2 regions of the Clostridium sp. JS66 genome follow, and region 1 is predicted to be linked to the other one. Evidence: a T-box and tRNA genes for the amino acid it is inferred to sense, from the RefSeq annotation. Region 1 holds a T-box; the other holds one or more tRNA genes.
What was found. A T-box is a leader RNA that pairs with one kind of tRNA and senses whether it is charged. The one in region 1 lies ahead of argS (arginine--tRNA ligase), so its partner is inferred to be a tRNA-Arg.
Positions count from the first base shown of each region.

Region 2: it encodes a tRNA-Arg, which carries the amino acid that the T-box ahead of argS (arginine--tRNA ligase) is inferred to sense. The anticodon was not compared.

Region 1 is NZ_CP131467.1:3,497,125-3,505,262, reverse strand. It holds gene Q6H37_RS16200 (efflux RND transporter permease subunit) at 1-1,086, shown strand, start outside; gene Q6H37_RS16195 (hypothetical protein) at 1,213-1,596, shown strand; gene Q6H37_RS16190 (methyl-accepting chemotaxis protein) at 1,872-3,884, shown strand; T-box leader at 3,939-4,155, shown strand; gene argS (arginine--tRNA ligase) at 4,275-5,966, shown strand; gene Q6H37_RS16180 (ribonuclease H-like domain-containing protein) at 6,096-6,893, shown strand; gene Q6H37_RS16175 (CBS domain-containing protein) at 6,990-7,376, shown strand; gene Q6H37_RS16170 (FeoB-associated Cys-rich membrane protein) at 7,413-7,553, opposite strand; gene feoB (ferrous iron transport protein B) at 7,570-8,138, opposite strand, start outside.
Region 2 is NZ_CP131467.1:23,019-31,156, forward strand. It holds gene serS (serine--tRNA ligase) at 1-563, shown strand, start outside; tRNA gene Q6H37_RS00105 (tRNA-Ser) at 625-715, shown strand; tRNA gene Q6H37_RS00110 (tRNA-Ser) at 745-835, shown strand; tRNA gene Q6H37_RS00115 (tRNA-Arg) at 931-1,007, shown strand; gene Q6H37_RS00120 (DUF6198 family protein) at 1,133-1,765, shown strand; gene Q6H37_RS00125 (PAS domain S-box protein) at 2,026-4,800, shown strand; gene Q6H37_RS00130 (phosphatidylserine decarboxylase) at 4,797-5,684, opposite strand; tRNA gene Q6H37_RS00135 (tRNA-Arg) at 5,870-5,946, shown strand; gene Q6H37_RS00140 (MarR family transcriptional regulator) at 6,369-6,845, shown strand; gene Q6H37_RS00145 (HlyD family secretion protein) at 6,878-7,930, shown strand; gene Q6H37_RS00150 (ABC transporter permease) at 7,939-8,138, shown strand, end outside.

The DNA.
Region 1 (8,138 bases):
GTTCAATATCATGTTCAAGGTCAAGATTTTCAAAAACTGCAAAAATATGCTTTAAAGGTTGAAAAAGTAATGAAAAATACCCCTGGAGCAGTAGATGTAGGTATTACTTATACATCTGGAAAACCAGAAGTGAAGCTTGAAGTGGATAGAGATAAAGCTCAAGATTTAGGAGTAAATCCAAGTACAGTTTCTAGTACATTGAATACTTTATTTAATGGAACTGTAGTAAGTCAGTATGAAACTGAAAAGGATAGATATGATGTTCGTATGCAGCTTGAAAAGAATGATAGAAAGGATTTTGATAGTTTACAAGGAATTTATGTGACCAGTACAAGTAATAAAATGATTCCTATAGATCAAGTAACTAGAAAGGTATTCTCTACATCTTCATCTACTATAAATAGATATGATAAAGAAAGAGAAATTCAATTAAGCGCAAATTATGCTCAAGTAGCACAAAGTGATTTTACTAAGGCATTTAGTAATAAACTGAAAAGTGAAGCACCTACGCCCAAGGATATAAAGTTAAGTGCTGGAGGAAGTCAAGACCAAATGGCAGAAAGCATGGGAGGTTTAGCTCAAGCACTTCTTATGGGAGTTCTATTTATATTCCTTGTAATTGCAGCTCAGTTTGAAAGTTTTGTAGATCCACTTGCTATTTTGCTTTCTCTGCCACTAGCTCTTATCGGTGCAATTTTAGGTTTACTTGTTGGCAATAAAGAATTAGATATGATGTCTGCAATAGGTGTTATCATGCTGATGGGATTAGTTACTAAAAATGCAATTTTACTTATTGACTTTGCAAAACAAAATTATAATAAAGGAATGAATTTAAAAGAAGCTTTAATAAATGCTGGACATACACGTTTAAGACCAATTATTATGACTTCTTTAGCAATGATTTTTGGTATGATTCCTACAGCAATAGCTTCTGGTGCAGGATCAGAACAACGTGCACCTATGGCTTTTGCAATTATTGGAGGATTAATTACATCTACATTATTGACACTATTATTTGTGCCAGTGGTATACACATATTTGAATGATTTAAAAATATTCTTTAGAAAAAAATTTGCAAAACGTTAGTAAAAAAATATTTAGAATCTAAATGACTATATCTAGGTTATAAAACTTAGATATAGTTACTTTTATATAAATTTATTTACAGGGGATGTTCCTTTTCACAGTACTCTTTTATATAAAATACAATAGATGGATGAATATTTTTCTTATAAAAAGAAAAAATATAGTGTAATTAAAATTAGAAAACTATATGAGGAGGAATATATTACGAAGGATAATTTAAACCAACTACGTACTATAAAAATAGATAAGAAGCAATTTAGAGTAATAGTAAAAAATATAATTAACGAGGATTATTTGATTATAACTAATGAAGAAAATGAATTTTATACTAGAGTAAAAAATCAAGTACAATATATGAAATCAAAATTCATTTTTTATGATGGAATTCAATTTGATGTATTAGTAAATGAGAAAAATAACAGTATTATTTTAACTAAGTCAGGTATATTTTGGAAAGAAGTGTATGAAGAGTATAAAAGTAAGTACGTTAAGGATGTATCACTTTACTAAAGTCAATAAGTCTTGATAGTGATCTTTTTCACATATAGATTAATGATAACTTTAGATGGAAAACATGTTTTAAAGTTCGAAATTTGTGATTTTATAAGGGGTTACAAGAAGGTATTAATAAGCACAAAGATGTAGCTTATGGTAAATTATGATTAAATATTAAAAGATGTTGAAGTTTATTGATATTTAATGTAAAATTTAAGTGGCTAGTAAAATAATTCTAAACATTTAATTAAAATTATTTTATTTAAAATACATAATGGGGGGACAACTTGATGAAAAGTAATACAAAAACTCTAAAATTTAAAGTAACGCTAAACTCTATATTAGTGGTATTTTTAGTTACAGTAGTGCTTGCAATTGTGTCTTACAGCATAATTAGCAAAAGATTAGATGCACAAATAAAAACAGATGGAAACAATTTTGTAGATGAAGTGGTTTCAGAAATTCAAACTAATAATTCAGTGCTTAAAAATTCAGATAATCTTTTGGGAGAAAAAATTAAAACTACAGCTTATTTAGTTGGACAAAATCCAACTACATCAAATGAATATTTAAAGCAAATAGCAGATAATATTCAAGTTCAGGAAATAGACATATCTGATCCTCAGGGGGTAATAATTTATTCGAATCTTCCAGCTAATATTGGATATAAATATCCAGAAGATCATCCTGTACAACCAGTTCTCAAAGGGCAAAAAACTGAGCTTATTGAAGCTGTAAGAAAAAGTACAAATTCAGTAGATAACAATTACTATAAATATGGTTGTGTAGCTTTAAAAAATGGAGGAATTGTACAAGTAGGTGTTATTGCTAATGAAGTTGAAAAACTAAATAAAGAAGTAAGTGATGAAAATTTAGTAACTAAATTAGCGAAAAAATCAAATGTTGTATTTGCATTAACCTTTGATAGTAATTTAAAGGCTTTAGCACATAGTGATAAAAGTAGAGTGGGAATTGCCTTAACAGATGAAGGAAGCAAGGAAGCAGTAAATGGTAAATCATATAGTTCTGTGTACAAATATAAAGGCATAGATGTATACGATGTTATAGTTCCTGTAAAAGATACTAATGGAAAAGTAATAAAGGCTGTGGATGTGGGAATTTCACTGCAAAATAAGCATGAAGCATTAGTTAGTGTTATATTAAGCTTTACAATAATATCTCTTCTTGCATTCATAATAGGTTCAATCTTATTAAAGTCATTAATAGGCAAGAATTTAAAACCTTTAGATAATTTAGCGGAGGGAGCAGAAAATGTTTCACAAGGTGACCTTACGAAGAATATAGAAGTAAAAACTGAAGATGAAATAGGTAAGCTTGGACATAGTTTTAATAATATGATTGAAAAACTTAGAAGTATGACTACCAATATTACTAATGTATCACAAAATGTAGAAAGTTCAACAAAATCAATTTTAACATCTTCACAGCAGGTTTCACAGGTATCAGAAGAAATAGCTACTTCCATACAACAAGTTGCAGATGGATCAGAAAAGCAAGTTACAGCTACAGATGAAATATCAAAGGCTATGAAAAATGTAGTTGATAATATAACAAGCATAAAAGAGCAGGTTGTTAATGTGGTAAAAGCTTCTGAAGAAGTGAATAAGCTTGCAGTAGATGGAAGAGAAAAAATGGATACTATGTTTAAACAAATTAACACTGTAAAAGATAGCGTTAATTATTCATCAAATGTAATAGCTGAACTTCAACAAAATTCAAAGGAAATAGGAAACATTGTAGAAATAATAGATGGAATAGCAGATCAGACTAGTTTATTAGCACTTAATGCTTCTATAGAGGCTGCTAGAGCAGGGGAAGCAGGAAAAGGTTTTGCGGTTGTTGCAGATGAAGTAAGAAAGTTAGCAGAAGAATCTATGACATCTTCAAATAATATTAAAAATTTAATTAATGATACTCAAGAAAAAACTAACAAGGCACTTTTATCAATAGAAGAAGGCAGCAGGGAATCTGAAAAAGGATCAACTACAGTAAAGGTGGTTGGAGAGTCCTTATATAGAATTTTAAAATCCTTTGATGAAATAAAAAATAGCTTGGAAAAAGTTAATGACATGATTACAAATTCAAAGGAAACTATTGATAGAGTAGACGGAAGTGTAAATAAAATACAAGATGTTACAACAAATACAGCAGCAAATACTGAAGAAGTAGCAGCATCTTCTGAAGAACAGACAGCAGTACTTCAAAGTGTTACTGATGATTTACAAAAGCTTAATAAATTATCTGAGGAATTAGCAGAAAGTGTAAAAATGTTTAAATTGTAGATTAGGTATTGACATGAAATTGCAATGAGTAATATAATAAGTTGTAAATTATATATTAATTCATTGAAAAGAAGAGTACTTTTAGAGTTCCTTTAAAGAGAGCAGGGACGGTGAAAGCCTGTATTGATATCTAAAATGGAAGAGAGTCTTTGAGAAGCTTGTTTTAAAATCGTAATGAAAAAACAAGACGTTAACTGCGTTAAAGTATAAGTGGATAAGGTAGTGATACCTATCAATTAGAGTGGTACCGCGGATATGACCCGTCTCTTTTATTAAAAAGAGATGGGTTTTTTATAATTTAAACTAATTTATCAATCCATAATTTTTATGAAAATAAAGCTTGTGGATATAAACTAAACTATTGAAAAATTATATTTTGGAGGTTTTAAAATGAATTATAAAAAATTAGTAGCAGAAAGAATAAAAGAGCATGTGGAATTGGATTTAGAAACATTGGAAAGATTAATAGAAATACCACCAAAATCAGATATGGGAGATTATGCTTTTCCATGTTTTCAACTTTCAAAGACTTTGAGAAAAGCACCGAATGCTATAGCAGAAGAATTAAAAGAAAAAATAAATAAAGATAACTTTGAAAAAATTGAAAACTTAGGACCTTATTTGAATTTTTTTGTTGATAAGATTGACCTTACAAAAAGTACTATAGAAAAAGTTCTTGAAAATGGAGATAAATATGGTTCTTCAGATATAGGAAGTGGAAAGAACATAACTATAGATTATTCCTCACCTAATATTGCAAAGCCTTTTCATGTTGGACATTTATGCAGTACATCTATAGGAAATGCTTTATATAGAATATTATCTTTTGAAGGATATAATTGTATAGGTATAAATCATTTAGGAGATTGGGGAACTCAATTTGGAAAGCTTATAGCTGCTTATAAAAGATGGTGTAATGAGGAAACTTTAGAAAAGGAACCTATAAAAGAATTACTAAGAATATATGTTAAATTTCATGAAGAAGCTGAAAAGGACCCATCTCTAGAAGATGAAGCAAGATTGCATTTTAAAAATTTAGAGGATGGATGCGAAGAAGAAACTAAACTTTGGCAGAGATTTAAGGATTTAAGCTTAAAGGAATTTAAGGTTGTTTATGACATGCTTGGAATAAAATTTGATTATTATACAGGAGAAAGTTTTTATAATGATAAAATGGATGCTGTAATTGATGAAATAGATAAAAAAGGATTGCTTGTGGAAAGTAATGGAGCTAAAGTAGTAATGCTTGATGAATACAATATGCCTCCATGCATGATAAAAAAAGCAGATGGAGCAACTATTTATGCAACTCGAGATTTAGCAGCAGCAATGTATAGAAAGAAAACTTATGATTTCCATAAGAGTATATATGTAGTAGGATCTGATCAATCTCTTCATTTTAAACAATTTTTTACTACATTAAAACTTATGGGGCATGATTGGGCTGATGATTGTAAACATGTAGCTTTTGGACTTGTTAGATTTGCAGATAAAAAATTATCAACGAGAAAAGGGGATGTTATATTCCTTGAAGATTTATTAAATGAATCAGTTGAAAAAACTTTAGAAGTTATAAATGAAAAGAATCCTAATTTGGAAAATAAAGAAGAAGTTGCAAAGAAGATAGGCATAGGAGCAGTAATATTTACTTATTTAAAGAACAACAGAGAAAAAGATATAATATTCGATTGGAAGGAAATTTTAAGCTTTGATGGCGAAACTGGTCCATATGTTCAATACAGTTATGCTAGAGGAAAGAGTATTCTTAGAAGAACAGGAGAAGTTAGAGGAGATATTGACTACAGCAAATTAAATTCTAAAGAAGAATTTGAACTTGTAAAAATTCTTGAAGGTTTCCAGAAATCTATATTATATGCTATAGATAAATTAGAACCTTATATAGTAACAAGATATATAATTGATGTAGCTAAAGGCTTCAATAAGTTTTATAATGCTCACAGTATAATGAATGCAGAAGATGAAGCTACAAAAATAGCAAGAATTAAATTAGTAGAAGCTACTTGTCAAGTACTAAAGAACGGATTAAATTTAATAGGAATTGAAACTGTAGAAAAAATGTAGATTTAAAAGTGCTTTAGAATAAGTAATTATTGTTCTAAAGCACTTTTGTTCAGTTATTTTCAAATTTTTTATATTGTTATATAATAAGTAATGTAGGTTTATTAAACCAGAAATTTGGAGGACTTTAGAATGTTTATAGAAGAATATAAAGAAGTATTAGATTTACATGAAAATGTATTTCAATATTATAATATGGATAAGGTTGCATATTTTGATATAGAAACCACAGGGTTTGATAAGGAAGAAGATAGAGTAATACTTATATCTCTAGGAAGATTTAAAGATGATAAGTTTTTTTGTATAAAGCAATATTTTGCAGAAGATTTAGAGGATGAAAAGGAAATATTATGTAATTTTCAAAAGGATTTATTGGAATATAATAAATGGTGTTCTTATAATGGAATAGCTTTTGATGAACCTTTTATAAAAAAAAGAATGGAAAAGCAAAATATAATATTTGAGTCCCCAAAGTATCATATAGATTTGTATAGACTTATAAGGCCTTATTATAAACAAATGGGCATGGAAAGATGCAATCTTAAAACTGTAGAAAAGTATATAGGTATAGAAAGAGAAGATAAAATAGATGGTGGTATAAGTGTAGATTTGTATAAGGAATTTTTATCAACTGCAAATAAAGAGCTTAAGAAAAAAATAATGCTTCATAATTATGAAGATGTATTAAGTTTGCCTAAGATACATGAACTTATTTTTAAAATAGAAAATGATCATGATTTAATTAGGGAAAATGTAATTACAAAAAAACAGTGCAGGTACCTTAAAAGTCTTCTTAAAAAGAATAATATTGTTTTAGATGTTGATATAGATAGAATATCAAAAAAAGCTGCTGCAAGAACTATAGACAATATATTAAGAGGGTGCGTGGATTGTAATGAATTGAAGGATATAATTAGCAACAGTTATTAGAATGATTTAGTACAGTAAATAGTTAACATGAGTATTAAAAATATTTAGACTTTATGTACAATTCATTGTATAATATAGGAAAGGAGGTAGATGTTTATGATAAAGGAAATAATGCATTCAGATATAGTTAAACTTAAAACAGAGGATGATCTAAAGAAAGCACTTGAAACTATAAATGCAAATAAAGTAAATGGAGCACCTGTAGTTGATGAAAATGATAAATTAGTTGGTATAATAGTTAAAGCTGATATATATAGATTTTTGATGGAAGAAGGTCATTATGATACTTGTCCTGTAGATTGGGTAATGACAAAAAATGTTGTTACAGCATCTGAAGATGAGGGTATCGTAGAAGTAGCAGCTAGACTTAGAGAAAACGATATTATTGCTATTCCTATAGTTGACGGAGGTGTTTTGAAGGGTATAGTTACAATTGAAGACATAGTTGACTATATTATAGAAAAGGAACAATATTATAGTTAATAAAAAGCCTGTTTAATGGACAGGCTTTTTTGTTAACTATTTTTTATTATAATGTGCACAATGACTGGAGCAAGAACCGCAGTCACATCCTCCAGAGGATTTTTTCTTTATATTTTTATATAGTATGCGTGCTGCAAAAGCAACTAAAACAACTGTTACTAAAATTTCTATTAACATATGATTACCTCCCAATCTAGAATATTAAAGAACCTAATCTAAAAACTATAAAAGAAACTAGCCAAGCTAAACCAAATTGATATACTACAGAAAATATGGCCATATTTTTACCATATTCTTTTTTCATAGCACCTACAGCAGATATACATGGGGTATATAGTAACACAAAAACTAAAAATGCATAAGCTGATATTGGAGTAAAATGATGAAGTAATGATAACTTTAAGTCACCACCATATATAACACCCATAGTGCCTATTACTGCTTCTTTAGCCATGAGACCTGTAAGTAATGAAACTGAACTTTGCCAATCTCCAAAGCCAAGAGGCTTAAATATTATGCTAATACATTTTCCAATATAGGATAGTATACTATTGTTTATATCTGTCATACCGTAAATGTTAAAATTGGATAAGAACCAGATAAGTATTGACATAGAAAATATAATAGTACCAGCTTTCTTTAAAAATCCTTTACCTTTATCCCAGGTATGTAATATAACATTCCTAAATTCAGGAAGTTTATATTCAGGAAGCTCTATTATAAAAGGTTCTTCTTCCTTCTTAAATAAAGTATTTTTAAACA
Region 2 (8,138 bases), 2.8 Mb from region 1:
ATTTTTATAGGGGTGAAGTTCTAAAAGGTGAAGATTTACCCATAAAACATGTTGCATATAGTGCATGTTTTAGATCAGAATCAAGTTCAGCTGGAAGAGATACAAGAGGTTTAGTAAGACAGCGCCAATTTAATAAAGTTGAGCTTGTTAAGTTTACAAAACCTGAACAATCTTATGATGAACTTGAAAAGTTAACTAATGATGCAGAAGAAATATTACAAGGATTATGTCTTCCTTATAGGGTAGTTAAGATATGTAAAGGAGATTTAGGATTTACAGCAGCTTTAAAGTACGATATAGAAGTATGGATGCCAAGTTACAATAAATTTGTAGAAATATCAAGCTGTAGTAATTTTGAGGATTTTCAAGCAAGGCGTGCTAATATAAAATATAAGGAAACTTCAAAGGATAAGCCACAGTATGTTCATACATTAAATGGATCAGGATTGGCTGCAGGAAGGACAGTGGCTGCAATACTTGAGAATTATCAACAAGCAGATGGAAGTGTAATAATCCCAGAAGTATTAAGACAATATATGGGAAGTAAAGAGAAAATAAAATAATATAAAAAAAGTGTTGACATGTATATGTTATGTTGATATAATAATACATGTCAACAGACGTGGAAAGATGGTCGAGTTGGTTTAAGGCACCGGTCTTGAAAACCGGCGTACGGGTGACCGTACCTAGGGTTCGAATCCCTATCTTTCCGCCATATTATAATAATTTATAAATGTAGGGCATGGAGAAATACTCAAGTGGCCGAAGAGGCGCCCCTGCTAAGGGCGTAGGTCGGGTAACCGGCGCGAGGGTTCAAATCCCTCTTTCTCCGCCATAGAGCACCTAATATTAGGTGCTTTTGCTTTGTAAATTAAACAATATAAAATTGATTTTTTTTTATATTTGTGTTAATATAATTATGTTAAATATGCGTTAGTAGCTCAGTTGGATAGAGTAGCTGGCTACGAACCAGTTGGTCGGGGGTTCGAATCCTCTCTGACGCACCATTATTAAGACTTTTCAAGTTATTGGAAAGTCTTTTTTATATACATTAATGTAATTTAATACAAATTCTAAAGTATATAAGATAATTAAATTATTTTTAAGAAAAGTTAAGAATAGGGGAGTATGTATGAAGAATTTTTATCGTGGATTGATGTATTGTATTGGACTTATAATACTTGCATTGGGAATTATATTAAATACAAAAACAGGCTTGGGAGTATCGCCAATTATCTCAATACCTTATTCCATATCAAAGATTTGGAAAATAAATTTAGGAAATGCTACACTATGTATTTATATACTATGTGTAGCTGGACAAGCATTGCTTCGTGGAAAGAAATTTCGTATATTTGATTTACTACAAGTTCCTATGAGTATTGCATTCAGTTGGATTATCAACATTTTCAATAATATGATAAATATAAATTGTGACAGTTTAATAAAGAATATGATTTTACTTTTGGTAGCAATTACACTTACTGGAGTTGGAGCAGCACTTTCAATTGAAATGAGGATTGTGCCTAATGCTGCCGATGGACTTACACAAGCACTAGGGGAGAGGATAGGAAAAGGACTTGGATTTGCAAAGAATATTATAGATATATCTAGTGTTCTTATTACTGTAATTATTGCAATGATATTTACGGGAAATGTTATTGGAATTGGTATAGGAACTTTAGTGGCAGTACTTGGCGTAGGACGTGTTATTGCATTGGTTAATCTTCTTTTTAAAAATCAGATGCTTGCACTTGTAAATTAAAATGTAACATAATAACTGTAATGTGATTTCATTACTAAATATAGAATGGAATAAAGTATATTAATATGAGCTACTAATTGCTTATAGAATTAAAAATCTGTAAAACATTAGTTTTATGGATTTTTTATTTTGGCATGTACTTCAAATGTATATATTGACATTATTGGTTATAAATCATAAAATTAATATAAAAGTTAAGAAAGTTTTAATTTTTTATTAATTTAACGTGATAAATTTTTTGTTAGATTTAGGAGATAACTATGAAGAAATTTATTGAAACAGCAAAGGTTAAGAAGTGGAATTTAAAGTTCATCGATGAAAAGAATAAATACTTATCTATATTTCAAAGTATCCCTAATCCAGTTATTATTTTAGATGATCAAAATGTAATAAGTAATGTAAATGATACAGCTACTGAATTATTCAAAGTTATAGACTTTAATGTGAAGGTTGATAATTTAAATGAAAAGAAAAAGTTCTCATGGATAGAAGATGAATTAAAATATTTTTGTTCTGGAAACTATTCTGAAATTAGTTTTATAAAAGAGTATAAGTCATATAATGATAATTTATTTTTTAAAGTAAAGCTTAAAAAGATAAGAGTAAACGATAATTTCATAGGTACTATAGTTATATTAGATGATATTACTAACTCAAAAAAAGTATCAGAAGAACTTGAAAATAGTGAAAAAAGTTTAAGAGAAATTACCGAAAGTATGAAAGATTTAATATGTAAAATAGATATTAATGGTAAAATACAATATGTAGGTCCTTCAGTTAAGCCAATACTGGGGTATAATTTAAAAGACCTAATAGGAAAGTATATATTTAGTAATATTCATCCTGAAGATTTGGATAAAACTATGAGTTCTTTTAATAGAGGATTTATAGATAAAAGTAGCACTGGACAAGAGCTAAGATTTAGAAAGCAAAATGGTCATTATCTTTGGGTTAAGTTCATATATAACTCATTGTATGATGAAAATGGTAATGTTTCTGGTGCTATAATTGTAGCAAAAGATATTACAAAAATAAAAGAATTAGAAGAAGAGTTGAAAAAATTCAAGCTAGAAGTGGAGTCTGCAAAGTTAGCTAAAAGTGAATTTTTAGCTAATGTGAGTAATGAGATAAAGAATCCACTGAATTCTATAATAGATATGACAGATGTAATGTTGTTTAATACTAGTTTAAATGAAGAACAAAATGAGTATATGAGTATTATTAAAAAATCATCAGAGTCACTTGTTAAGATAGTAGATAATATGTTAGGCTTTTCTAAGATAGAATCTGGTAAGGTAATGCTTGAAGAGTTTGAATTTAATATTAAAGATATAATATATGAAACTTTGGATGCTTTGGCTATACGTGCTCATGAAAAGAATTTGGAACTCATGATATATATACATTCAGATGTAGATGAAAACTTAATAGGAGATTATTTCAAGCTTAAACAAATCATTATAAATATAGTTGGGAATGCAATAAAGTTTACTGAAAAGGGAGAGGTTGCAGTATATGTAGAAAAGGTAACAGATAAATTAGATAGAATTAGTTTAAAAATTTCTGTTATTGATACAGGTATTGGTATGACCGAAGAGAATATAAACAAGTTAAATAAGTATTTTAATGGAGTAGGTAATTGTAAATTAAAAAAATACGCAGGGAATGGATTAGGATTAATTTTATCAAAACAGTTGATAGAATTAATGGATGGAGACATATGGTTTGAGAGTAAATATAAAAAGGGAACTAGCTTCTATTTTACTTTAGATTTTAAATTACAGCAGTATAAACAAGAAATAATTAAGTATAATTACTTAAAAGATTTAAATGTGCTCTTAGTTGATGATAATAAGACTAATAGGACCATCGTTTATAACATGCTTAATGATTTAGAAATGGGAGTAAGATTTGTAGCTAATGCAGAAGAAGGACTTAGTGTTGTTAGGGAATATGCAAAACTTAACAAGCATTTTGATGTTATTATAATAGATGAACTTATGCCAGGCATGAATGGTTTTACATTAGCAAGTAAGCTAAAGAAGGAAATGAATATTACTAATCCAATAATTATGATGCTTTCAAGTATGGAATTAAATAAAAGTAAAAGTAAGTGCAAACAAATGGGGTTATTTAATTATTTAGTTAAACCTATAAAGCAATCAGAATTATGTGATGTGATTAAAAATGCGTTGAACATAGAAGATAGAAATGAATCAGTAAATAACCATTGTGATTATAAGTTTTTTGATAATGTAAAAAATAATATAAACAAAAATTATAAAAATAAGGTAAATGTACTTATATCATCAGAGAGAAATATGAACAACAACAAGTTCATTAGTAATTTAGTTGAAAAAAGAAAGTGTAATATTTTTTATGGGTCTACTAAAAAAGAAATTTTTAATATATTAGAAAATAATAAAATTAATATGTTTATTACTAATGTTGAAAATAATGAAATGGATGTAGTTGAATTAATTAAACAAATTCGAAACAAAGAACATGAAGAAAACATAAAAGCTCATTTACCTATAATAGTTATAAACAAAGATTCAGGGGAAGATATCAAGGAAAGATTTTTAGAAGTTGGTGCTAATGAATGTATATGTAATTTGGAAGATATAACTGGGGTGTATTCAAAAGCTGAACAAATGATAAAAAGCAATAAAATTAATTATGGTGAACAAGCAATTTTAGATTTAGATCAAGTTATTGATATTACAGGAGGAGAGGAAAAGCTTTTTAAAGAATTAATTGAAGTGTTTTTCCAAGCTTATCCTGAACAAGTGAGGGATATAAGAGAGGCTATAGAAAAAAGCGATTCTAGCGAACTTCAAGTAAAATCTAATAATTTAAAGCAAGCATTACGAAGCTTAGGAGCTAAGTCTGTATTTGCTTTAGTTGATGAGCTTGAGAAGATGGCTAAAAATAATGATTTAAATAATGCGAAAAAGACTTTTGAGAGAGTTCAGTTAGAAATTATAAGATTAAAAAGTGTATTAAATAAGATTCAAAAAATGGGAAAGAATTAAATTTTCTTTCCTATTTTTTCACCCATAAATACTTGTGTTTCATATCCCTTATTAGTCTGTTCAATTAATTCATTATCAATTACAATTTTACCTTTTTCAATAAACAATATTGTAGTAGAACCACCAAACTTAAAATATCCCTTTTCATCACCTTTTTTTACACTTTTGTTAGGAGTATATGTTTGTAATATTGATCCAACACAAGTTGCACCAACCTCTATGTGTAATATTTTACCAAAATTTTCTGAATGAAAAGTGCACCATTCTCTTTTATTTCGAAAAAACAAATCAGGTATTTTTTTTAAAGCTATAGGATTTACAGAATAGTAATCACCTTTAATTTTATTAGTAGAAGAGCAAATACCATTATCTACAAAGTGAAATCTGTGATAGTCTGTAGGACATAGCCTTAAAATTATACAAGTACCTCCTTTAAAAATATCAGCAGTTTCTTTGTTCTTTATAAGATCATATAAGCTGTAAGAATATCCTTTTATATTTAATACATTATTTAAATCAATTTTTTCATAAACTAGAAGTTTACCATCACCAGGAGATACTACGGAATCATTATTTGGATCTATAGGCCTTGATGATGGTGTTAATTTTCTTGTAAAGAAATCATTAAAAGATTCAAAATCATTTATTTTTTTTTCACAGCAGGACATATCTATATTAAGATCTTTAACAAAAGGAATAATCTTTTTTTTACTAGCTTTTCTATCGCAAAAGTTGCCATATAATTTAGAAAAGATTTTTTTCTTAAACAGCAATTCTAAAAGTGTCATTCCTATAGGAGATGAATAAATCCAGTTAAGATAAGTATCTCCAGCAACTTGTTCAATTTCATATTTTTTTGATTTTCTATTATAGTACTTAATCATAAAACTGTACTCCTTCTATTTGTAAAATTCTTAATTTAAATTATCATTTATTATTTGTAAAATGTCAAATTTAACACAAAATATTAAAAAATAATTAGGCTATATAAGAAAATTAACTTTTGTACTTTCAGAAAATTGACTTTTATAATAGATTGTAATAAAATAATAAAGTAATATATTTATATGCGCTCGTAGCTCAGTAGGATAGAGCAGCGGTTTCCTAAACCGCGTGCCGGGGGTTCGATTCCTCTCGGGCGCACCAAATGTAAAGTCTTGTAATCATAATGGTTACAAGACTTTTTGTTGTCTTTAAATATTTATGCTTTAATTAAAATTGGCATAGATTGTCGTTAATTTTTAAATACTCATCTTACCTTCCACACTTAAGTAATAGCAATATGCTAACCTTCCTAGTTCAACTACTTTGAGCATAAATACTGCATTATATCTTTGAACTATATATTTTTTATTTTGGAGAATTAAAATTGAAAGTTACAAATTATTAATATTAATTTCCAATTATTGATATTGCAACTAATATAATAATGTGTATAATAGTTAGTATAACTAATAGTTAGTTAATCTAACTATTAGTTGTGATAACCAATGTTTATATGATTATCAGTATATTAAATTAATAATGTTAGAAAAATAATATGAAAAAACATTTTAGGAGTGTTGTTTATGAATAAGAAAGATACCGATTTAATTAAGATTGATCCAATGAAGTTAACTTTTGAGGTAACTGACGAGATTGTTAAAATATCAGAATTAATAAATAAAATTGGTGAAGAAGGCTATAAAAAGTTTGAATTAACACAGGCACAATTCAAGGTTCTATATTACTTATATTTATGTGGTGATGAAGGAAGTACCTCATCTACTCTTAGTAAGAAATTAGGAGTAAAGAAACCTAGTGTAACAACTTTAATTGATAGAATGACATTAAAAGGAATTGTTATACGACAGGAAGATGAAAATGATAGGAGGTATACAAAGATTAGTATAACAGAAGAGGGAAAGAAAATTTTAGCTGAGATATTGCCAGATAAAGAAAATATTATAGCTTCTTTATTAGGTGTTTTACCAGAAGAAGAGATGCACATTCTACATGAGTCACTTGTAAAAATTAGACAACGTTTAACTAACAGGTTCTTATAAGTAAATATATTAGTTGGTTTAGGAGGATTTATATGAAAAGAAAAAAGATTGCATTAGTATTAGCTCTAACAATTACAACAGGTTTGTTTTCAGGATGTAGTAAGAATGTTGTTTTAACGGGGGATAAAATAGTAAAACAGCAAAGCGACCACTTAATTGTTCAAGGAAACATAGAAACTAAAGAAGTAAATATAAATTCAAAAGTTGCAGGAAAAATAACAGCTATAAAGATAGCTGAAGGTGACAGCATAAAAAATGGACAGGTTTTAATAACTATAGATAATAGTACTCTAGTTGCAAAGGAAGCTCAATCAAAAGCTCAAATTGATGCAGCTACGGGACAAATGAAAGCAGCAGAAGCAGCAAAATCAGCAGCACAAGCACAACTTCAGAAGGCTCAAAATGGAGCAAGACCAGAGGAAATTGCTCAAGCTAAGTCTCAATATGATTTATCGAAATCTACGTATGATAGAGTAAACGGATTATATAGTAAAGGTTACGCAGCTAAAGAAGATTTAGATAAAGCTAAAACAGCTATGGATGTGTATGAAAAGCAATATGATGTTGCTAAAGATGGAGCAAGGACTGAAGATATAGCAGCATTACAAGCACAAGTAAGTCAAGCAGATGCAACAATACAGGGATATCAAGCCCAGATTAAACAAGCTGAAGGTGGACAAAGTGAAGTACAAACTTATATTGCTGATACAACAATCACAGCACCAGCAGATGGAATTGTAAATCAGTTAAATGTAGAGGTTGGTGAATTAGTATCTACAGGAATGCCTCTTCTAGTAATGACAAATACAACTGCACCTTGGATTGAGTGTAATGTAAAAGAAACAGATCTTTCAAAAGTTAAGTTAAATGGAGAAGTGTCTGTAAAACTTTCTAGTTACCCTAATCAACAATTTAAAGGTAAAATAGTTAGAATCAATAAGGATGCTGATTTTGCAGTTAAAAGGGCAACAAATGATAATGGGGAATTTGATATATTATCCTATGGAGTTAAAGTTGAATTAACTGATGTGAATAAACCACTTCATGCAGGAATGACAGCCTTTGTTGATTTTGGAAAGAAGTGATGATTATCATGAAAGAAAAAATATTAAGATTTAAGTACATGATAATTCCTATTTTAATGTTTCTTATACTTGGTATTGGAGGGGCTATTGTTTTAGCACTTGAATTTAGTGCTCATTCACTTAGCAAAATTCCAACTGTTATTGTAGATCATGATAACTCTTTATCAACTCAAGCTTTTGTTAGGGAAATAAAGACAAATTCAAAATT